One region of the Streptomyces sp. NPDC093795 genome, then DNA from elsewhere that is predicted to be linked to it. Evidence: riboswitches for the same ligand, from Rfam matches in the RefSeq annotation. Region 1 holds a riboswitch; each other region holds the start of a gene.

Region 1 (7,518 bases):
CACGAACTCCGAGGCCGGCCGCGACCAGACCTCGACGGGCGCACCCGACTGGGCGATGCGTCCGTCCCGCATGACCACCACCCGGTCCGCGAGCGCGAAGGCCTCGCCCTGGTCGTGGGTGACCGCGAGGACCGTCGTCCCGAGCCGCCCGAACAGCTGCCGCAGCTCCACGACGAGCCGTTCCCGCAGCCCCCGGTCGAGCTGGCCGAGGGGTTCGTCGAGCATGAGCAGCCGGGGCCGGGGCGCCAGGGCGCGGGCCAGGGCCACCCGCTGCTGCTCGCCGCCGGAGAGCGCGGCGACGGAACGCCGCTCGGCGCCCGGCAGCCCGACGAGGTCGAGCAGCTCCGCGACCCGTTCGGCCTGTTCGGCGCGGCCCGCCCCCCGCATCTTCAGTCCGAAGGCGACGTTGCCGCCGACGTCCCGCTGCGGGAACAGCTGATGGTCCTGGAACATCAGGCCGACTCCACGCCGGTGCACCGGCACGCCGTGCTGGTCGGCGCCGCCTAGCAGCACCCGGCCACCGTCGAGCGCCTGGAGCCCTGCGACGGCCCGCAGCAGCGTGGACTTGCCGCTGCCGCTGGGTCCGAGCACGCACACGATCTCGTGGTCGGCGACCTCCAGGTCCACGGCGTCGAGCGCGGCCCGCGCCCCGAACCGTACGGTCGCCCCGTCGAGTCTCAGCATCAGAACTCCCCGGTCGTCCGGTCGGTCCGGAGCCGTTCGAGCAGCAGCAGGGACACCGCGCACACCACCATGAGGATCGTCGAGAGGGCCATCGCCTGGCCGTAGTTGAGTTCGCCGGGCCGCCCGAGGAGCCGCGCCACCGCCACCGGAAGCGTCGGGCTCTCGGGCCGGGCGATGAAGACCGTCGCGCCGAACTCGCCGAGCGAGACCGCGAAGGCGAACCCGGCGGCGATGAGCAGCGCCCGCCGTACCAGCGGCAGGTCCACCTCCCGCCAGGCCCGCCACGGCGAGGCTCCGAGCACGGCCGCCGCCTCCCGCAGCCGTTCGTCGACCGCCCGGAGGACCGGCAGCATCGTCCGTACGACGAAGGGGACCCCGACCAGGGCCTGCGCGAGGGGGACGAGGATCCAGCTGGCCCGCAGGTCGAACGGCGGTTCGTCGAGGGTGATGAGGAACCCGAAGCCGACGGTCACGGCGGACACCCCGAGCGGCAGCATGAGGAGCGCGTCGAAGCCCCGTACGAGCCGTCCGGCGCGCCTGGTGAGCGCCGCCGCCGCGAGCCCGCCGATCAGGACCGCGATGCCGGTGGCGGCCACCGCGTACCGCAGCGAGTTCCCGATCGCCTCCAGGGGCGGTACGAGGAAGGTGCCGGACTCGTCGAGCGAGCCGAGCGCCCGGTAGTAGCCGAGCCCGTAGCCGCCGGGCCCCGCGAAGGAACGTTCCACGAGCACGCCGAGCGGCAGCAGGATGAGCAGCGCCACCGAGACGAGGACGCCCCCCAGCAGCGCCCACTGTCCGACGCCGCGCGGTCGGCGCGCGGTCCGCTCCGGCGGTACGAGCCGCAGCGCGGTCTCCCGTCTCCGTACCGTCCAGGCGTGCACGGCCAGGATCACGCCGACCGCGACGAACTGGACGAGGGTCAGGACGGCGGCCGTCGGCAGGTCGAGCAGCCGCGCGGTCTGCCGGTAGATCTCCGCCTCCAGGGTGGAGTACGCGTTCCCGCCGAGGATCTGCACGACGCCGAAGGAGGTGAAGGTGAAGAGGAAGACCATCAGGGCGGCCGCCGACACCGCAGGCACGAGGGCGGGCAGTGTCACCGTCCGCCAGGCCGTCCAGCGCGAGGCGCCGAGGACCCGGGCGGCCTCCTCCTGGCGCGGGTCGAGCTGGGACCAGAGCCCGCCGACGGTCCGTACGACGACCGCGTAGTTGAAGAAGACATGGGCGAGGAGGATCGCCCACACACTGGTGTCGAGCCGCAGCCCCCACAGCTCGTCCGTGAGCCCGCCCCGGCCGACGAGCGCCAGGAACGCCGTGCCGACGAGGACCGTCGGCAGCACGAACGGCACCGTGACCACGGCCCGAAGCACGCCCTTGCCGGGGAAGTCGAACCGCGCGAAGACATACGCCCCCGGCAGCGCGACGAGCAGCGTGAGACCGGTGGAGGCGAGCGCCTGCCACGCCGTGAACCCGAGCACGTCGAGGATGTCCGGCCGGCTCAGCGTCTCGCCGATCCGCCCGAACCGCCAGGTCCCGTCGGGTCGCAGCCCGCGCTCGACGATCGACGCCACGGGCCAGGCGAAGAAGACCCCGAAGAACGCGACGGGCAGGGCCATGAGCCCCAGCCGCGCCGCGCTCCCCCGCAGGTCGCGTGTCCCTCGTGTCACTTCAGGTGTGTCACTTCAGGACGAGCGACGACCACTGCTGGATCCACGGGTCACGCTTCTCGGCGATCTTCTCCGGCGCCATGGTCTCCGGCTTGTCGACGACCACGCCGTGCTTCGTGAAGAGCTCCGGCAGGGCGGCGTCCTTCGCCACCGGGTTGACGAACATCTGGAGCGGCATGTCCTCCTGGAACTTCTTCGAGATCAGGAAGTCGACCAGCGCCTTGCCGCCCTCCGGGTTCTTCGCCCCGTTCAGGAGGCCGGCGAACTCGGTCTGCCGGAAGCAGGTGCCGGTGGAGACGCCGGTGGGCGCCACCTTCGGCTGCGGCTCGCCGTAGAGCACCTCGACCGGCGGGCTGGAGGCGTACGACACGACGAGCGGCCGGTCGCCCTTGGCCTGCTTGCCGCCGGCCGAGCCGGAGAACTCCTGGTTGTAGGCGAGCTCCCAGCTGTCGACGGTCTTCACACCGTTGGCCTTGAGCTTCGTCCAGTAGTCCTGCCAGCCGTCGTCGCCGTACTTCGCGGCCGTACCGAGGAGGAAGCCGAGGCCCGGGGAGGACCGCTCGGGGTTCTCGACGACGAGGAGGTTCTTGTACGCGGGCTTCGCCAGGTCGTCGAAGGTCTGCGGCGGCGCCAGCTTCTTGTCGGCGAAGTACTTCTTGTCGTAGTTGACGCAGATGTCGCCGGAGTCGATCGGCGTGACCCGGTGCTCCTTGTCGAGCCGGTACTCGGCCGGGACGCGGTCCAGGCCCTTCGCCTCGTACGGGACGAAGATGCCGTTGTCGAGGGCGCGGGAGAGCAGGGTGTTGTCGACGCCGAAGAAGACGTCACCCTGCGGGGAGCCCTTGGTCAGGATCTCCTTGTTGACGGCCTCGCCGGCGTCGCCGCTCTTGAGGACCTTGACGGTGAAGCCGGTCTGCTTCGTGAACTCCGCGAGGACTTCCTTGGAGGCGTTGAAGGAGTCGTGGCTGACGAGGGTCACGGTCTTCGGGGCGGGCGTGCCGGACTTGCCCGCGGCGTCGCGGGTGTCCTCGGTGCCGCAGGCGGCGAGGGTGGTGACGCCCAGCGCCGCGGCGAGCGCGGCGGCGGCCATCTTCTTGGTGCTCACTGAGATTCCTCCTGGGTGTGACCAGGAAGAGACGCGGCCCTGCCCACGACCGGCGGACCGGGCGCGGGCAGGGCGCAACAGCTTGAGTTAACGACCGAACTTCCTACCCAGAATGACCTGGGCAAGGTTCAGAGGGTCTGCGGTCCTACGGTGACCGCACTCTCAGCGCTGTGGCGCTCCCCTGTCGGAATATGGAGATGTGTTCGAGCTCAGGGTACAAGGTCAGCGTTCGGCGGCGGCCAGCTGTCCACAGGCACCGTCGATCTCCTGGCCCCGGGTGTCCCGCACGGTCACCGGAACGCCGTGGCGCGCGATGGCCTCGACGAAGGCCTTCTCGTCCTCGGGACGGGACGCGGTCCACTTCGAACCCGGTGTCGGGTTCAGCGGGATCAGGTTGACGTGCACCCGTCGGCTCTTGAGGAGGCGGCCGAGGAGGTCACCGCGCCAGGCCTGGTCGTTGATGTCCCGGATGAGCGCGTACTCGATGGAGATCCGGCGCCCGGACTTCTCCGCGTACTCCCAGGCCGCGTCGAGGACCTCACGCACCTTCCAGCGCGTGTTGACCGGCACCAGGGTGTCCCGCAGCTCGTCGTCCGGGGCGTGCAGCGAGACCGCGAGCCGGCACTTGAAGCCCTCGTCGGCGAAGCGCAGCATCGCCGGCACGAGACCGACCGTGGACACGGTGATCCCGCGCTGGGAGAGCCCCAGACCGTCCGGCTCGGGGTCGGTGAGCCGCCGGATGGCACCGACGACCCGCTTGTAGTTGGCGAGCGGCTCGCCCATGCCCATGAACACGATGTTGGAGAGCCGCGCCGGTCCCCCGGGCACCTCCCCGTCCCGCAGCGACCGCATGCCGTCCACGATCTGGTGCACGATCTCGGCAGTCGACAGGTTCCGGTCGAGACCCGCCTGCCCGGTCGCGCAGAACGGGCAGTTCATCCCGCAGCCGGCCTGCGAGGAGATGCACATGGTCACCCGGTCCGGGTAGCGCATGAGCACCGACTCGACGAGCGTGCCGTCGTGCAGCCGCCACAGGGTCTTACGGGTGGTGTCGTCGTCGCACGAGATGTGCCGCACCACGGACATCAGATCGGGCAGCAGCTCCCCGGCCAGCTTCTCCCGCGAGCCGGCCGGAATGTCCGTCCACTCGGCGGGATCGTGCGCGTACCGCGCGAAGTAGTGGGTGGACAGCTGCTTGGCGCGGAAGGGCTTCTCGCCGATCGCGGCGACGGCCTCCTTCCGCTCGGCAGGCGTGAGGTCGGCAAGGTGCCGCGGCGGCTTCTTGGCTCCGCGGGGGGCGACGAAAGTGAGTTCTCCGGGCTTGGGCATGGTGATACCAGTGTCGCAGAGATACGAAGAAGGGCCCGCCGCCCTGTGGACAACGAGCCCTTCATCGGACGAACCGCAGATCAGGCGGTTCCCACGAACAGCGCGAGCAGCAGCCACACCACCGGTGCCGTCGGCAGCAGCGAGTCAAGGCGGTCCATGATGCCGCCGTGGCCCGGGAGCAGCGTGCCCATGTCCTTGATGCCCAGGTCGCGCTTGATCATCGACTCGCCGAGGTCGCCGAGCGTCGCGCTCGCCGCCACCGCGAAACCGATGATCAGGCCCTGCCACCAGGCACCGCCGTCGATCAGGAACTCCATGCACAGCGCGCCCGCCGCCATCGCGAACGTCACCGCGCCGAGCAGACCCTCGCGGGTCTTTCCGGGGCTGATCCGCGGGGCCAGCTTGTGCTTGCCGAAGCGCCAGCCGACGGCGTACGCCCCGGTGTCGCTGACCACGGTGAGGAGCAGGAAGGTCAGCACCCGCTGCGGGCCGTCGTCGGCGGTCAGCAGGAGTGCCACGAAGGTCGCGAGGAACGGCACGTAGAACGCGGCGAACACGCCCGCCGTGACGTCCTTCAGATAGCCCTCGGGCGGCTCCGTCATCCGCCACACCAGCACCGCGAGCGCCGTCAGCGCCATCGCCACCCAGGCGCCCTCGGCACCCCGGACGTAACCGGCGACGACCATCGCCGCGCCGCCGACCGCGAGCGGGACCAGCGGAGCCTTGATCGCCTTGCGCTCCTGGAGGCGGGAGGTGAGCTCCCAGAGCCCGACCACCACGGCGACCGCTATCACCCCGATGAACGCCGCTTTCCAGATGAACAGCGAGGCGATGATGACGGCCCCGAGACCGACCCCGACCCCTATGGCAGCGCCCAGGTCCCGCCCCGCGGTCTTCTTCTGCCGTGGCGCCTGCGGCGCGGGCGGCGGAGTCGGGGTGGGGCTGTGCATGGGCTCCTGCGGGTGCTCGTGCGGCGTCTCGTCACGGAACAGGGGACCGCTCGCGTGAGCGGCCCCCCGGCCGTGACGGTCCTGGAATCCGCCGGCGGGAACGTCGGGCACGATGGGCATGGGCCGAGTCTGCGCCGCCTGCTGCCGATCGTATGCGGGACCCGCCGGGACGGGCCCCTGGTCGGGTCCCCTACGGCCGGAACCGGCCGGGGCCCCCCAGGAAGAGTCGTTCATCAGACCTCGAGCAGCTCGGCTTCCTTGTGCTTGAGCAGCTCGTCCACCTGCGCGACGTACTTCGCGGTGGTCTCGTCGAGCTCCTTCTCGGCACGGCGGCCCTCGTCCTCGCCGACCTCGCCGTCCTTGACGAACTTGTCGATGGTCTCCTTGGCCTTGCGGCGCACCGCGCGGATCGAGATCTTCGAGTCCTCGGCCTTGCCCCTGGCGACCTTGATGTACTCCCGGCGGCGCTCCTCGGTCAGCTCGGGGAAGACCACCCGGATGATGTTGCCGTCGTTGCTCGGGTTGACGCCGAGGTCCGAGTCCCGGATCGCCTGCTCGATGTTGCGCAGCGCGGTCTTGTCGAACGGGGTCACCACGGCCATCCGGGGCTCCGGGACGGAGAAGGACGCCAGCTGGTTGATGGGGGTGAGGGCACCGTAGTAGTCCGCCACGATCTTGTTGAACATCGCCGGGTGCGCACGGCCGGTGCGGATCGCGGCGAAGTCCTCCTTGGCGACCACGACGGCCTTCTCCATCTTCTCCTCGGCCTCGAGGAGGGTCTCTTCGATCACCACATGCTCCTGCGTGTCGTCGCGTTGTGTCCTGCACGGTGTACGACCGGCAGGGCTCTGTCCATCCCCTCGCGGGGCGGTTCCCCGGTTCGGGTCAGGCCCGGGTGCCCTGGTCGCTCACGAGCGTGCCGATCTTCTCACCCTTCACCGCGCGAGCGATATTGCCCTCGGTGAGCAGTTCGAAGACGAGGATCGGGAGGTTGTTGTCCCGGCACAGGGTGATGGCGGTGGCGTCGGCGACCTTGAGGTCGCGGGAGAGCACCTCGCCGTACTCCAGTGCGTCGAACTTGACCGCGTCGGGGTTGGCCTTCGGGTCGGAGTCGTAGACGCCGTCCACGCCGTTCTTGCCCATGAGCAGGGCCTCGGCGTCGATCTCCAGGGCTCGCTGGGCGGCGGTGGTGTCCGTGGAGAAGTACGGCATGCCCATGCCCGCACCGAAGATGACCACGCGGCCCTTCTCCAGGTGGCGCACGGCACGCAGCGGGATGTACGGCTCGGCGACCTGGCCCATGGTGATGGCGGTCTGGACGCGTGAGTCGATGCCTTCCTTCTCCAGGAAGTCCTGGAGGGCGAGGCAGTTCATCACGGTGCCGAGCATGCCCATGTAGTCGGAGCGGGCCCGGTCCATGCCGCGCTGCTGGAGTTCGGCGCCGCGGAAGAAGTTGCCGCCGCCGATCACCACCGCGATCTCCGCGCCGTCGCGGACGACCGCCGCGATCTCACGCGCGATGGCGTGCACGACATTGGGGTCGACACCCAGGCCGGTGCCGCCGGAGAAGGCCTCTCCGGACAGCTTCAGCATGTAGCGCCCGGCCGTCCTGCCGTTGTTGTCGTCGCCCTGTACGGCGCCCTGGTTCATGGAGATCTCCTCGTGCACATACGAAGGAGGCCATTGCCTTGGGTCCTCGCGGGTTTCCCGTACGGCAATGGCCTCCTGTCAGATCTGCGGTCGTCCTGCGCGTACGCGGACGACTGCTTCAGACCCTACCGGGGGG
Region 2 (7,518 bases), on a different contig from region 1:
CGGTCGCCGAGCCGGTGTGCACCACCACGCCCTGCGCGCCGATCTCCCGGCCCCGCCGCAGCGAGTGCCGCATCGACTCCACCGACTTCTCCACGGTGGCCTCGGTGCCGGAGCCGAAGTTGATCAGGTACGGGGCGTGGACCCAGGCCGAGATCGACTCGGCGGCGCACTCGGCGCGGAACCGTTCGTCCTGGGCGGGGTTGCCGGGCGGGGTGGCCCAGCCGCGCGGGTTGGCGACGAAGACCTGCACGGCCTCGGCGCCGAGTTCACGGGCGTAGCCGAGGCCGGTCGTGGCGAGGCCTCCGGCCACGGGGACATGGCCGCCGACGGGGTTGCGCATGAGTCTCTAGAGTCCCTTGATCGTGAGGGTGATGGTGGAGCCCTCGGGCGCGGTCTCGCCGCCCGCCACGGACTGGCCCGTGACCGTGTCACCGAGGTAGGGGAAGGACTTCTTGATCTCCACCTCGAAGCCCGCGTCCTCCAGGGCCGCGCGGGCGTCCTCGGTCGTTTTCTCCGTCACGTCCGGCACCGCGACCAGCTTCGGCCCCTTGGAGACGGTGAGGGTGATGGTGTCGCCCTCGGCGGCCCGGCTGCCCTCGGCGAGGGACTGCGCGGCGACGGCGCCGGCGGCCTCGGAGGAGTTGATCCGCTCCGGGGCGACCCGGACGGTGAGCCCGGCTTCCTGGAGGCGGGCGGTGGCCGCGTCGACGGTCTCGCCGGTGACGTCGGGTACGTCGATCGGCGCGCCCTTGCTGACCACCAGGGCGACGGCCGAGTCGGGGGAGCGCTCGGTGCCGGGCTCGGGGTCGGAGCTGATCACGGAGCCCTGGGCGACGGACTCGCTGAACGCGGAGGTGGTCACCCCGGGCGCCAGACCCTCCCGCTCCAGCACGCGCCTGGCCTCGGCGAGCGGCTTGTTCCTGAGGTTGGGCACCTTCACGATCTCCGGGCCACGGGAGAGGGTCAGGGTCACCGTGGCGTTGCCCCGGAGGCGCTCGCCCGGTGCCGGGTCGACGGCCATGACGGTGCCGCGCTCGTACACGTCGCTGAACGCGCGTTTCGTCGAGCCGACCTCCAGGCCGGCGTCGGTGATCCGCTTCGTCGCCGCCGGCTCGGTCTGGCCGAGGACGGCGGGGACGCGGGTGAACTGGCCGGAATTGATGTACCAGACACCGGCGCCGAGGCCGAGGGCGAGCAGGACGCCGAGGACGATCAGGAGCGGGCCGCGGGGAGGTCGCCGGCGGGCCGTGGCGGGGGGAGCGGGGGGCTCGGGTGCGGGCAGCCGGTTCGTGTGCAGCACCGGCTGGGGGTCCTCCGCCCCGGCCGCGGGGACGGGCCGGGCGATCACGCTGGTCCGGTCCTCCGCGGTGTCCCGCGCCCCGGACCGCGCCTGCGGGGGTATGGCGTCCAGCTGCTCCTCGCCGAGCGCGGCGCGGGCCTCGCGGAGGAGGGCGAGCAGGGCGACGGCGTCGTGCGGGCGGACGTCGGGGTTACGGGCCGTGGCCGCGGCGACCAGCTCGTCCAGCTCCAGGGCGAGACCGGCGACGGTGGCCGAGGGGGCGGGCACGTCCGTGTTGAGGTGCTGGTAGAGCACCTGGGCGGGGGTGTCGCCGGAGTGGGGCCTGCCGCCGGTCAGCATCTCGTACAGGACGACACCGCAGGCGTACACGTCGGCGCGGGTGTCGGCGGTGCCGTGCTCGATCTGCTCCGGCGCGAGGTACGAGACGGTGCCGAGGACCGAGCCGGTGGTGGCGGTCGCCGAGCCGACGGTCCGTACGAGACCGAAGTCGGCGACCTTGACCCGGCCGTCGTCCCCTATCAGGACGTTCTCCGGCTTCATGTCCCGGTGCACGAACCCGGCCCGGTGCGCGGCGCCGAGCGCGGCGAGCACGGGCTCCAGGATGTCCAGGGCGGCGCGGGGCGCGAGGGCGCCGCGCTCGCGCAGGACGTCACGGAGGGTGCAGCCGGCGACGTACTCCATCGCCAGGTAGACGTACGCGCCCTCGGCGCCCTGGTCGAAGACGCCGACGACGTTGGGGTGCGCGAGGCGGGCGACGGACTTCGCCTCGCGGATGAAACGCTCGACGAAGGCGGCGTCGGTCGCGAGGGCGGGGTGCATCACCTTGAGCGCGAGGACGCGGTCGAGGCGGGTGTCGACGGCCCGGTAGACCGTGGCCATCCCGCCGACGGCGATGCGCGCGTCGACGCGGTAGCGGCCGTCGAGCAGCCGCCCGACGAGGGGGTCCTGAAGGGTCGTGTCCACGGCGTCGAGTCTACGAGCCGTGGACGGGGCCCCCGCGCGGTCGTCCCGCTGTTGCAGCGCACCTGTGACGAGCATCGCCCGGACCCCGGGCCCGGCCGCGCGCCGTCGCCCGCCGACCGGGCGTCCGTCCCGGCCGGGGGTCAGAACGCCGGGCGTTCCGGGTCCAGCGTGGCTCGGCCCTCCGTCGGGGACGATGCCTCCGCGAAGTGCCGGCGGGGGATCCGGCCCGCCCGGTACGCCAGCCGCCCCGCCTCGACCGCGTGCCGCATCGCCCCCGCCATCAGCACCGGCTCCTGCGCCCGCGTCACCGCCGACGCCAGCATCACCGCCGCGCACCCCAGCTCCATCGCAAGGGTCGCGTCGGACGCCGTGCCCGCGCCCGCGTCGAGGATCACCGGCACGCCCGCCCGCTCCGTGATCAGCTGGAAGTTGTGCGGGTTGCGGATGCCGAGACCCGAGCCGATGGGGGAGCCGAGCGGCATGATCGCCGCGCACCCCACGTCCTCCAGCTTCCGCGCGAGGACCGGGTCGTCGTTGGTGTAGGGGAGGACGGTGAAGCCGTCGTCCACGAGGGTCTCGGCCGCGGCGAGGAGCTCCTCCCCGTCCGGCAGCAGCGTCCGCTCGTCGGCGACGACCTCCAGCTTGATCCAGTCGGTGCCCAGCGCCTCCCGCGCGAGCCTGGCCGTCAGGACCGCTTCGCCGGCCGTGAAGCAGCCCGCCGTGTTGGGCAGGACGCGGATGCCGAGCCGCTCCAGGACGGACAGGACGGAGCCCTGGACGGTGGGGTCGAGGCGCCGCATGGCGACCGTCGTCAGTTCCGTACCGCTGGCGACCAGCGAGCGCTCCAGGACGTCGAGGCTGGGCGCCCCGCCGGTGCCCATGATCAGGCGCGACGAGAACTCCGTACCGCCGAGGGTGAAAACGTCGTCTGACATCGGGTTCAGCCTCCCTGGACCGCGGTGAGGACCTCGACCCGGTCGCCCTCGCCGAGCGGCGTCGACGCCCACTCCCCGCGCGGCACGACCGTCTCGTTGAGGGCGGCGGCGACCCCGGAGCGGGACGTGGTCAGGGTGGCGACGAGGGCGTCGAGGGTGACGGGGCCGGAGAGCTCGCGCGGTTCTCCGTTCACGGACACGTTCATACGGGCTGCTCCTGACGTGCGGGAGGGGCGGGGGAGAAACGGCGGGGGGTGAAGGGACGCGCCTCGTCGGGGAGGACGCCCGTGGTGAGGACCTCGGCCATGACGTCGCCGGTGACGGGGGTGAGCAGGACCCCGTTGCGGTAGTGCCCGGTGGCCAGGTGGAGGCCGGGCAGCGCGGTGGGGCCGAGCAGCGGCGCGTTGTCGGGGGACGCCGGCCGGAGCCCCGCCAGGGTCTCGGTGAGCGGCAGCTCGGTGATCCCGGGGACGAGCTCGTGGGCGTCGCGCAGCAGCTCGTACACCCCGCCCGCCGTGACCGTCGTGTCCCAGCCCAGCTCCTCGCTGGTGGCGCCGACGACGAGTTCGCCGTTCTCCCGGGGCACCAGGTAGACGTGGCTGCCCCGCACGACGGCCCGGACGGTCCGGGAGAGGAAGGGGGCGTACGCGGCCGGCACCCGCAGCCGCAGCACCTGGCCCTTCACGGGGCGCACGGGCGGCAGCACCTCGGCCGGCACGCCCGCGAGCCGCCCGCTCAGGCTCCCTGCGGCCAGGACGACCTGGTCGGCCGTCAGTTCCCGGCCCCCGGCGAGTACGACACCGCGCGCCCGGTCCCGTACCACCGTCAGGCTCCGCGCGAGGGCGCGGTGGAAGACCACCCCGGCCCGTTCGCAGGCGACGAGGAGCGCGGCGGCGAGCCGGCGCGGGTCGACCTGGTGGTCGCCGTCCACCCGCAGCCCGCCGCGCACCCCGGGGGCGAGCATCGGTTCGAGGCGGCGGCACTCCCGGCCGCTGAGCCACTCGGAGGCGAGCCCGCAGCGGGTCTGCAGGGCGTGCAGCTCGCGCAGGTGCGCCCGGTCGTCGGCGTCGAGGGCGACCGCGAGGGTGCCGCAGGCGCGGTAGCCGACGTCGTGGCCGGTGGCCTCCTCGATCTCGGCGACGAACGCGGGATACCGTGCGGCGGAGGCGAGGTTGAGCCCGAGCAGGGTCTCCTCGCCGTAGTGGAGTTCGGTGACGGCGGCGAGCATCCCGGCCGCGACCCGCGCGGCGCCACCACCGGGGTCCGGGTCGACGACGGCGGTGCGCAGTCCGCGCCGCGCGGCCCGCCAGGCCGTGACCAGGCCGATGATCCCGCCCCCCACCACGAGGACATCGCAGATGTCGGAGGTGTCGGAGGTGCGTGAGACTTCGGAAGAACGCATGGGCGTCCAGCCCCTCCCTTCGCCGGCATGACCCGGATCAGGTTCGTACGGTCGGAGGCCGTCCCAGCCTCCCTCTCAGCCCGGTGCGTCCGGGCTCCCGCGAGTGCTTTACGCCCGCCAGACTAGCTTCCGCCTCCGGGGGGCCACAGGCCCCTCCCTCACCTCCATATTCCTGATGGCCCGTCAGCTGCGTAAGGTGGTCGGGTGAGCGAGCAGAAGCAGGCCGAGCAGCGTGTCGTGATCGTCGGCGCGGGGATGGCGGGCGTACAGACCGCCGTCGCCCTGCGCGAACAGGGCTTCACCGGCCCCGTGACCCTCATCGGGGCCGAACCCCATCAGCCCTACGACCGGCCCCCGCTCTCCAAGGCCGTCCTCCTCGGCAAGGCCGAGGACTCCGCCTTCGACGTCGACTTCGAGGCCCTCGGCATCGAGCTCCGCCTCGGCCTCGACGTCACCGGACTGCGCGCCGCCGACCACGAGATCGACACCGAGGCCGGACCCGTCGGCTACGACACCCTCGTCGTCGCCACCGGCGCCCAGCCCGTCACCCTGCCCGGCGCCGAGGGCGTCCCCGGTGTCCACCTGCTGCGCACCCTCGACGACGCCGTACGCCTCGGGCCCGTCCTGGGGCGCCGCCACACCGTCGTGGTCGTCGGTGCCGGATGGATCGGCGCCGAGTTCGCCACCGCCGCGCGCGAGGCGGGCTGCGCCGTCACCGTCGTCGAGGCCGCCGACCGCCCCCTCGCAGGAGCCCTGCCCGCCGAGGTCACCACCCCCATGGCCGAGTGGTACGAGGCGAACGGCGCCACACTCCTCACCCACGCGCGCGTGGACACCGTCGAACCCGGCCGCGTCCTCCTCGCCGACGGCCGCGAGCTTCCCGCCGACGCCGTCGTCGTCGGCATCGGCGCCCGCCCCGCCACCGGCTGGCTCACCGGCTCCGGCATCGCCCTCGACCCGAGCGGCGCCATCACCGCCGACGAGCGGCTGCGCACCTCCCTGCCCGACGTGTACGCCGTCGGCGACTGCGCCTCCTTCCCCTCCGCCCGCTACGGCGAGCGCCTCCTCGTCCACCACTGGGACAACGCCCTCCAGGGCCCCCGTACGGTCGCCGCGGCGATCACCGGGTCCGCGGACACGCCGTACGACCCCGTCCCGTACTTCTGGTCCGAGCAGTTCGGCCGCTTCGTCCAGTACGCCGGCCACCACGCCGACGCGGACGAACTGCTGTGGCGCGGCGACCCGGCCGACGAGGCCTGGTCGGTGCTCTGGCTGCGCGCCGGGGTGCCGGTGGCCCTCCTCGCCGTCGGCCGCCCCCGCGACCTGGCCCAGGGCCGCAAGCTCGTCGAGGCGGCCACCCCCGTCGATCCCGCGCGCGCCGCCGACCCGTCCGTACCCCTGAAGGCGGCGGTCCTGTAGGGCCCGAGTACCGGCTGTCGGTCCGGGATGGCAGGCTTGTCCTGTGACCAAGATTGACGTGAAGATCGATGCGCTCGTCCCCGCCTGGCTCTACGTGCCCGACATCGCGGAGATGCTCGATGTCGAGGTGACGCGCGTGCGGCAGCTGATCAATGAAGGCCAGCTCATCGCCGTGCGCCGTGGAGAGAACAACGCCCTGCAGATCCCCGCCGCCTTCATCCAGGGCGACAGGATCGTCAAGGGCCTCGTCGGGCTCCTGACCGTGCTGCGGGACGACGGCTTCAGCGACGAGGAGATGCTGGAGTGGCTCTTCACTCCGGACGAGAGCCTGCCGGGCACGCCCGCGCAGGCGCTCAACGAGAACCGCGGCACGGAGGTGAAGCGCCGCGCCCAGGCGCTCGCCCTCTGACGACGTCCGCACGCGCGCACGCACCGAAGACACCACCAGCGGGTGGCGGGGGGGGGGGGGGGGGCCCCCGGCCCGCCCCCCCCCCCCCCCCCCCCCCCCCCCCGCGCGGCCCCCCCCCCCCCCCCCCCCCCCCCCCCCCCCCCCCCGCCACCGGCGACACCGACGGGGGGAACCCACCCATGCCCACGCCTCGTGAGCGGCTCGCCGACGCCCGGCTCTATCTCTGCACCGACGCCCGGAAGCGCCAGGGCGACCTGCCCGACTTCCTCGACGCCGTGCTCCCCTCCGGCGTGGACATCGTGCAGCTCCGCGACAAGGGCATGGAGGCCGGTGAGGAGCTGGAGCACCTCGCCGTCCTCGCCGACGCCGCCCGCCGCCACGGCAAGCTCCTCGCCGTGAACGACCGGGCCGACGTCGCCCACGCCATCGGCTCCGACGTGCTCCACCTGGGCCAGGGCGACCTGCCCGTGCCCGCCGCCCGCGCGATCCTCGGCGAAGAGGTCCTGATCGGCCGGTCCTGCCATGCCGAGAGCGAGGCGGCCGCGGCCGCCGTCGAACCGGGCGTGGACTACTTCTGCACCGGTCCGTGCTGGCCCACCCCGACCAAGCCCGGACGGTACGCGCCGGGCCTCGACCTCGTGCGGTACGCGGCGGGCCTCGCCCAGGACCGGCCCTGGTTCGCCATCGGCGGCATCGACGCGACCAACCTCGAAGAGGTCCTGGACGCCGGTGCGCGCCGGATCGTCGTCGTCCGGGCCATCACCGAGGCCGACGACCCGGCCGCCGCCACGGCCGCCCTCGCCGAGCGGGTCCGGGAGCGGGCGGGGGAGTAGGGCGCTCGTCCAAGGATCCGCCCGGCCGCCTGTCCGAAAAGGTGTCCAACAGCCGGACACCGTTCACACCGCTCGGCGCACCCCGTCTAACCTGCCGGTATGGCCCTTGGTACCGCTTCTGTCCGCTCGGACCGCGCCCGCACGGTCCGCGAGATCCTCGCCTCCGGCGGCACGTCGTACTCCTTCGAGTTCTACGCGCCCCGGACCGCGAAGGGCGAGCAGGGCCTCTGGAACGCGATGCGCCGGGTCGAGGCGGT
Region 3 (7,518 bases), on a different contig from region 1:
ACCGTGTGCTTTTGGAGCGTTTGGACGGTTTGGGGCGAATGGAACCCCTGGTAGAGCGTCAGGAATATGCGCTCGGCACGGTCTGTGCCGCGATCCCCATCACCGCGGGCTCCGCGGCGGCCGCGATGGCCATTTCCCTCCCCCTTCACCAGGAAGAACGGTTGCTGCCAGCAATCGAGCGGCTACGTAACGAGATCGGAAGGCTCTTCAGTTCACTCGCTTTCTCTATCAGTATCTGAAAAATCACTCCTTGTGATCTGCTAGCGCTTCCAGCACGATTGCGTCAAGAGGGCCACGGGGGATCATTCCTGGCCGTTTCGGTCACAGCTTTCAGCAGCTGTGTTCACACAACTGCTTCATCTACTGCGGGGTACACGATGCGAGAGTCCGTTCAGGCCGAAGTCCTGATGAGCTTCCTCGTCTCCGAGGAGCTCTCCTTCAGGATCCCGGTCGAACTGCGATATGAGTCCCGGGATCCCTACGCGGTGCGGATGACCTTCCACCTTCCCGGGGACGCTCCCGTGACCTGGGCGTTCGGCAGAGAACTGCTGCTCGACGGGATCAACCGGCCGAGCGGGGACGGCGATGTGCACATCGCACCGACCGAGCCCGAAGGACTCTCGGACGTCTCCATCCGGCTCCAGGTCGGCGGCGACCGCGCGCTGTTCCGCGCGAGCGCGCCACCGCTGGTCGCCTTCCTCGACCGTACGGACAAACTGGTTCCGCTCGGTCAGGAACGGACCCTCGGCGACTTCGAGGACAACCTGGAGGCCGCGCTGGGCCGGATCCTGGCCGAGGAGAGTGCGGGCCCGGCCGCCTGACCCGGCGCACGCGCCCCCTCGTACGCCTCAGGTGGCCCGGCTCGTACGCCTCACTTGGCGCGGCGGCGCCGTCCGCCCCGTACCGCCGCGGGCCGGGATCCCCCGGAAGCCGGTCGGTCGGCGGAGACCACCAGGGCCGCGAGCGCCGTGGTGACCGGCACCGAGGCGACCAGCCCGATCGATCCCACCAGCGTCCGCACGATCTCCTCGGCGACCAGCTCGCTGTTGGCCACCGTCCCCATGCTGCTCTGCGCGATCGAGAAGAGCAGCAGCAGCGGGAGGGCGGCGCCCGCGTAGGCGAGCACCAGGGTGTTCACGACCGAGGCGATGTGGTCGCGGCCGATGCGGATGGCGGCCCGGTACAGCGCGCGTGGACCCATGCCCGGATCTGCCTGGTGCAGCTCCCAGACCGCCGAGGTCTGGGTGACGGTCACGTCGTCGAGCACACCGAGCGAACCGATGATGATCCCGGCCAGGAGCAGGCCGGACATGTCGATGTTCGGGTACAGGCCGTGGATCAGGCCGGTGTTGTCGTCGGTGTTGCCGGTGAGCGAGGCCCAGCCGATGAAGAGCGAGCCGAGCAGGCCGATCAGCAGCAGGGAGATCAGCGTCCCGAGCACAGCGACCGAGGTGCGGGCCGAGAGGCCGTGGCACATGTAGAGCGCGATCAGCATGATGGCGCTCGAACCGACCAGCGCCACGACCAGCGGGTTCGATCCCTGAAGGATCGCCGGCAGGATGAAGAACGTGAGCACGAGGAAGCTCGCGACGAGGGCGATGAGTGCCATCACGCCCCGCATCCGGCCGACGAGGACGACGACCAGGGCGAAGATCCCGGCGAGGATCGCCAACGGGACCTTACGGTTCACATCGGTCACCGAGTACTGCAGGTCGCGTGGGGCGTCGGGGGCGTACGCCACCACCACCCCCTGCCCCTCGTGCAGTTGGCGTGGCGCGTCCGGCTGCACGATCTCGGTGAACGTACGTCCCTTCTCCGGGCCGCTTGTCACCTCGATGGTCGCCTTCTCGCACTGCCCCTGCTGGGATTCGACGGCCTCGCGCCCCTCCGGGGTGGAGGTGTCGCCGGTCGGCGGGACCTGCGCGGCGTTCACGTCCTTGCAGTCGACCTGCTCGACGGAGACGACGCTGCCCTGCTCGGTCTGCCGGTCGAAGCCGACGCCGGTGCGCTCGTGCGCCGGGGCGCCGCCCGGCCACAGCCACACCAGGCCCACCACGACAGCGGTGGCGAAGGGGATCAGGACCGCGGCGATGACCTTGCGCAGGTGCCGGGAGACCGGGGCGGCGGGGCCGTGGCTGTGGCTGTGGCCGTGCCCCTGGCCGTGCCCGTGGGAGGGGCCTGGACCGTGGTCGTGGCCGTGCGGCTCGGGAGTCTGCTCGGGGGAAGTCACCGACCGATCATCGCAAGAACGACGGGGGCCCACTGTTCAGCACGCCAGGGATGACGCTAGCGTGGTGGCACCTTTGCACACGCGGGAGCTCGGAGCACCGGGCTGAGAGGGCGCTGATCACCGTACGCACGTACGGGAAGAGGCTGCGCCGACCGCCGAACCTGTTACCGGGTAATGCCGGCGTAGGGAGATCGGTCTCATGACCATTCAGGACGCACGCACGCCTGCCTCCGACCAGGACGGCACCTCTGTCGACGGCGAGCGCACGCCGGGCTGGCACAAGGGGTATGTCCAGGGCTCGCGCCCCGACCTCCGGGTGCCGGTCCGTCAGGTGCACCTCACCAACGGCAAGGACGTCACGCTGTACGACACGTCCGGCCCGTACACCGACCCCACCGTCGACACCGACGTACGCCGGGGCCTTCCGCCGCTGCGCGAGAACTGGATCATCGCGCGCGGCGACACCGAGGAGTACGCGGGCCGCCCGGTCCGCCCCGAGGACGACGGCATCAAGCACACCTCGCCGCGCGGGGGCGGGCTCAAGAACCTCGACGCCGTCTTCCCCGGCCGCCCGCGCCTGCCGCGCCGGGGCCGCGACGGCGAGGCGGTGACGCAGCTCGCGTACGCCCGCCGGGGCGAGATCACCCCGGAGATGGAGTACGTGGCGATCCGGGAGAACGTCTCTCCCGAGGTCGTACGGGAGGAGATCGCCGCAGGCCGCGCGGTGCTCCCGGCGAACGTCAACCACCCGGAGATCGAGCCGATGATCATCGGCAAGCGGTTCCTGGTGAAGGTCAACGCCAACATCGGCAACTCCGCCGTCACCTCCTCCATCGAGGAGGAGGTGGAGAAGATGACCTGGGCGACCAAGTGGGGCGCCGACACGGTCATGGACCTGTCCACCGGCCGCAACATCCACACCACCCGCGAATGGGTGCTGCGCAACTCCCCCGTGCCGATCGGCACCGTGCCGCTCTACCAGGCCCTGGAGAAGGTCGACGGCAGGGCCGAGGACCTGACCTGGGAGATCTACAAGGACACGGTCATCGAGCAGGCCGAGCAGGGCGTGGACTACATGACCGTGCACGCCGGCGTACTCCTGCCGTACGTGCCGCTCACCGCGCGCCGCAAGACCGGCATCGTCTCGCGCGGCGGCTCGATCATGGCCGCCTGGTGTCTCGCGCACCACGAGGAGAACTTCCTCTACACCAACTTCGAGGAGCTCTGCGAGATCCTGGCGGCGTACGACGTCACGTACTCGCTCGGCGACGGACTGCGCCCCGGCTCGATCGCCGACGCCAACGACGAGGCGCAGTTCGCGGAGCTGCGCACGCTCGGCGAGCTGAACACGATCGCCAAGCGCCACAACGTCCAGACGATGATCGAGGGCCCCGGGCACGTCCCGATGCACAAGATCAAGGAGAACATCGACCTCCAGCAGGAGATCTGCGAGGAGGCGCCGTTCTACACGCTCGGCCCGCTGACGACGGACGTCGCGCCCGCCTACGACCACATCACCTCGGGCATCGGCGCGGCGATGATCGCCTGGTGGGGCACGGCGATGCTCTGCTACGTCACGCCCAAGGAGCACCTGGGCCTGCCGAACAGGGACGACGTGAAGACGGGCGTCATCACGTACAAGATCGCGGCCCACGCGGCGGACCTCGCCAAGGGGCACCCGGGCGCGCAGGAGTGGGACGACGCGCTGTCGGACGCGCGGTTCGAGTTCCGCTGGGAGGACCAGTTCAACCTGGCGCTCGACCCGGTCACCGCACGCGAGTTCCACGACGAGACGCTGCCGGCGGAGCCCGCGAAGACCGCGCACTTCTGCTCGATGTGCGGTCCGAAGTTCTGCTCGATGAAGATCTCGCAGGACATCCGCCGGGAGCACGGCGGTACGCAGCAGGAGATCGAGGCCGGGATGGCGGAGAAGTCCAAGGAGTTCGCCGCGAGCGGTAACCGCGTCTACCTGCCGCTGGCGGACTGACCCGTGGCGGACCGACCCGTGGCGGACTGACCTTCTCCGGCGCTTGTCCGGCCCGCGGCCCCGGGGGAGCCGCGGGCCGGTGGCGTGTCAGGGGAGGGGCGGTGCCGGTGGGCCGGTGGCGGCCAGGGCGTCGCGGAGGAAGGGGAGGATGCCGCGTTCGAGGAGGGCGCGGTGCCAGGCCTCCCGGGCGCGGGTCAGCTCCTCGTCGGGTGGGGCGCTCGCGGCCGGAGTGTTGCGCAGGGCCGTCACGAGGAGCCCGGCGGCCGCGCAGAGCAGTCCGGCCGCGGCCAGGGTGCCGAAGACCAGGCCGGCCGTCAGCAGCGTCGCACCGAAGACCAGGGTGGGGGCGAGGGCCCGCAGGACCGCGCCGACCAGCAGGAGTACGGCTGCGGCCGACCCGGCGAGGACGGGCACCAGGACGGTGAAGATCGCGACGACGCCCGCGCCGGGACCGGGACGGTCGGCCGGTTCCGGTGACCGGGCCCCGAGCGCGGCGCGGTTCGCCTCGCGGACCTTCACGAAGTGGTCGTACTCGCTCGCCGCCGCGCTGGTGACCAGTGCCGTCGCGTTCAGCGTCATGGCGCGCAGCTGCGCGAGCGTGAGCCGGGTCCCGGCTCCGGAGAGGTCCGGGCGTGCGTGGGCGGTGCTCAGTGCCTGGTCGAGGATCCGCTCGTACTCGGCGCGGTCCTCGGTCAGCAGGTGCGGAGCCACGTTCATGTGCATCCCCCGATGCTCCGTAGGCCCGGATCAGCCGTGGGACACGGTGGGTCGGGCGGAAACGGAGGAGAGCCTGCTACGGATGGACCCGATGGTAGGGCCGGGGTGCCACGCGCTGACAGGGAGTTTCCGGAATTCGCCTTCCCCGGATGCGCAGGGTTATGCCTCAGCGGTCCAGGGGGAGTTGGACGACCAGTAGCTTTCCGGCCATGGTCACTCCGCCGTCCATGGCGATCGCCAGACCGTCCGCGTAGACGTGCGGTCCGTCGACGACCGGGCCGGAATTGCCCTCGCCGTCCTCCGTGCCGACCTGGCCGAGGAGGTACGGGATGGGGCTGTGGCCGTGGACGATCCGGTGGCCGCCGTAGGTGGAGAGCAGCTCCTGGACGGCCTGGGGGCCGCCTTCGTCGCGGAAGGCGAACCGCTTGGTGAACTTGCGGAAGACGTCCCAGACCTCGTCGGCGTCGTTCCGGTTGAGGATGTCGTGGACCGTGTCGTTGACGTCCTCGATGGTCCCGCCGTATTCGAGGTACGCGGTGGTGTCGGAGTGCAGGAGGAGGTGGTCGTCCTCGCGCACCACGGCGTCGAGCCGGGACATCCACTGGAGGTGGACGTCCTGGAGCCGGTCCATGTCGTGCTTCTGGCCGCCGTTGAGCAGCCAGGCGGCCTGGAAGGTGGCGGTGCCCGCGCCGGAGTTCACCGGGGTGTCGCCGAAGCGCTTGGCGCCGATGAGCAGCAGTTCGTGGTTGCCCATGAGGGCCTTGCAGTAGCCGCCGGCGGCGGCGGCCTCGGCGGAGAGCCGCATGACGAGGTCGATGACGCCGATGCCGTCGGGGCCGCGGTCGGTGAAGTCGCCGAGGAACCAGAGGCGGGCGTTGCCCGCGGCCCAGCTGCCGTTCTCGTCGATGAGGCCCTGGGCGTGGAGGGCGGCGACGAGCTCGTCGAGGTAGCCGTGGACGTCACCGACGACGAAGAGCGGGCCGGGTCCCTCGCCGTTCGCGGGCGCGGGCTCCGTGGCGGGGGCGGTCTCGGGGGCGACCGGGACCTGGACGGTGTCGCCGCGGTTGATGACCGGGAGGTCGCGCTCGGTCGGCGTGTAGCCCTCGGGCATCGCGTCGTCCGGGAAGGCGTTGCCCGGGTGACCGGTGGCGACGGAGACGATGGAGGAACCGGCCGTGGCGGCGTACGCGGGTGCGGTACGGCGTCCCAGATGGAGGGTCGGCTCGGCGGGCATGGGCGCGGGCTGCGCGGGTGCGGCCTGCGGCGGTGCGGGCGCGGGTGCGGCCGGCGGTGCGGCGGGGGGCAGGGGCGCGCCCGGCGGTGCGGCGGGCGCGGGTGGGTTCCCGGCCGGTGCGTGCGCCGGTCGTGGCGCCGCGGAGGTCGGCCGGGGCTCCGCCGGCGTCGGTTCGGTGACATGGCCCTGTACGGGCACCCGGGCGTACGGCGGTACGCGGAAGTCGCGCAATGTCGCCGTGCGCACCACGGGCTCCTGCCCGGCCCCCTGAGTCATGGACCCCTCCACCACCGTCGCGATGCCCTGCACATCGCGGCCCGGCCTGGTCGGGGTGGTCCACGATGTCGTGCGCCCATCATAGGAATGAGCTTCCTCCTGTGTGACGCACCAGGGGTGGTGAATCCGGGTCCACTCCGGGTTCACCGGTTGTTTCGCCCGAATTGAGAAGGTCGAGTCCAGGGTTGAGGCCGGTTCGATGGCCGGTTTCGCCGCCCCTGCCCACGGGCAGGGGCGGGGACGGCGGATTGGGCGGGGCGGAATTCAGTCCTTCGCGGGTGAGCGCGGCGGGCTGACCGTCGTGCGGGGCGGACGGCGCTGCGAGGAGGTGCGGACGATGAGTTCGGTCGGTATGACCTGCTCGACCGGGCCGTCGGCGTCGGTCCCCTCGATGGCGTCGATGAGGAGTTGGACGACGGCCGTGCCGATGCGGCGCGGCTTGAGCGAGAGGGTCGTGATGGGCGGTTCGGTGGTGGCGTAGACGGTCGACTCGCTGCAGCAGACCAGCAGCAGGTCGTCCGGGACGCGCAGTCCGTAGCGGCGCGCGGCCGCGAGGAGGTCGGTTCCGTTGGGGTCGAAGAGGCCGTAGACGGCGTCGGGCCGGTCCGGTCGGGCGAGCAGCCGGTCGGCCGCGACGGCGCCCGCGCACGGGTCGTGCGCCGGATAGGCCTCGTAGACGGGGTCCTGGCCCACTCGCTCGCACCAGTTGAGGTAGGCGGTGGTGGACAGGCGGGTGTAGGTGTCGGTGGTGGTTCCGGTGAGGAGTCCGATGCGGCGGGCGCCGGCGTCGGCGAGGTGGTCGAGCAGGTCGAGGACGGCGGCTTCGTGGTCGTTGTCGACCCAGGCGGTGACCGGAAGGGTGCCGGCGGGGCGTCCGTCGGAGACGACGGGGAGGCCCTGGCGGACCAGTTCGGTGACGACCGGGTCGTGGTCGGAGGGGTCGATGACGACGGTGCCGTCGAGGGCGACGTTCGACCAGACGTCATGGCGGGAGGTGGCGGGGAGGATGACCAGGGCGTAGCCCCGGGCGAGCGCGGCCGATGTGGCTGCTCTGGCCATCTCCGCGAAGTACGC

The links. A riboswitch is a leader RNA that binds a small molecule or an ion and turns the genes downstream of it on or off. The one in region 1 is predicted to bind thiamine pyrophosphate.
Region 2: linked by a shared signal. The riboswitch ahead of thiO (glycine oxidase ThiO) and the one ahead of ACIRB7_RS26665 (thiamine ABC transporter substrate binding subunit) in region 1 are both predicted to bind thiamine pyrophosphate.
Region 3: linked by a shared signal. The riboswitch ahead of thiC (phosphomethylpyrimidine synthase ThiC) and the one ahead of ACIRB7_RS26665 (thiamine ABC transporter substrate binding subunit) in region 1 are both predicted to bind thiamine pyrophosphate.

The regions. Positions count from the first base shown of each region.
Region 1 covers NZ_JBIWIO010000010.1:336,958-344,475, reverse strand. Annotated here, with positions in the region: gene ACIRB7_RS26675 (ABC transporter ATP-binding protein) at 1-684, opposite strand, end outside; gene ACIRB7_RS26670 (ABC transporter permease) at 684-2,297, opposite strand; gene ACIRB7_RS26665 (thiamine ABC transporter substrate binding subunit) at 2,359-3,438, opposite strand; TPP riboswitch at 3,536-3,646, opposite strand; gene rlmN (23S rRNA (adenine(2503)-C(2))-methyltransferase RlmN) at 3,676-4,782, opposite strand; gene ACIRB7_RS26655 (phosphatidate cytidylyltransferase) at 4,863-5,966, opposite strand; gene frr (ribosome recycling factor) at 5,966-6,523, opposite strand; gene pyrH (UMP kinase) at 6,618-7,382, opposite strand.
Region 2 covers NZ_JBIWIO010000011.1:129,482-136,999, forward strand. Annotated here, with positions in the region: gene ACIRB7_RS27280 (deoxyribonuclease IV) at 1-340, opposite strand, end outside; gene pknB (Stk1 family PASTA domain-containing Ser/Thr kinase) at 347-2,263, opposite strand; gene ACIRB7_RS27290 (thiazole synthase) at 2,404-3,198, opposite strand; gene thiS (sulfur carrier protein ThiS) at 3,204-3,404, opposite strand; gene thiO (glycine oxidase ThiO) at 3,401-4,600, opposite strand; TPP riboswitch at 4,598-4,711, opposite strand; gene ACIRB7_RS27305 (NAD(P)/FAD-dependent oxidoreductase) at 4,805-6,019, shown strand; gene ACIRB7_RS27310 (Rv2175c family DNA-binding protein) at 6,063-6,428, shown strand; gene thiE (thiamine phosphate synthase) at 6,608-7,261, shown strand; gene metF (methylenetetrahydrofolate reductase [NAD(P)H]) at 7,361-7,518, shown strand, end outside.
Region 3 covers NZ_JBIWIO010000012.1:250,557-258,074, reverse strand. Annotated here, with positions in the region: gene ACIRB7_RS29175 (helix-turn-helix domain-containing protein) at 1-239, shown strand, start outside; gene ACIRB7_RS29170 (SsgA family sporulation/cell division regulator) at 378-821, shown strand; gene ACIRB7_RS29165 (YibE/F family protein) at 872-2,230, opposite strand; TPP riboswitch at 2,302-2,436, shown strand; gene thiC (phosphomethylpyrimidine synthase ThiC) at 2,430-4,217, shown strand; gene ACIRB7_RS29155 (hypothetical protein) at 4,305-4,940, opposite strand; gene ACIRB7_RS29150 (metallophosphoesterase) at 5,101-6,444, opposite strand; gene ACIRB7_RS29145 (LacI family DNA-binding transcriptional regulator) at 6,709-7,518, opposite strand, start outside.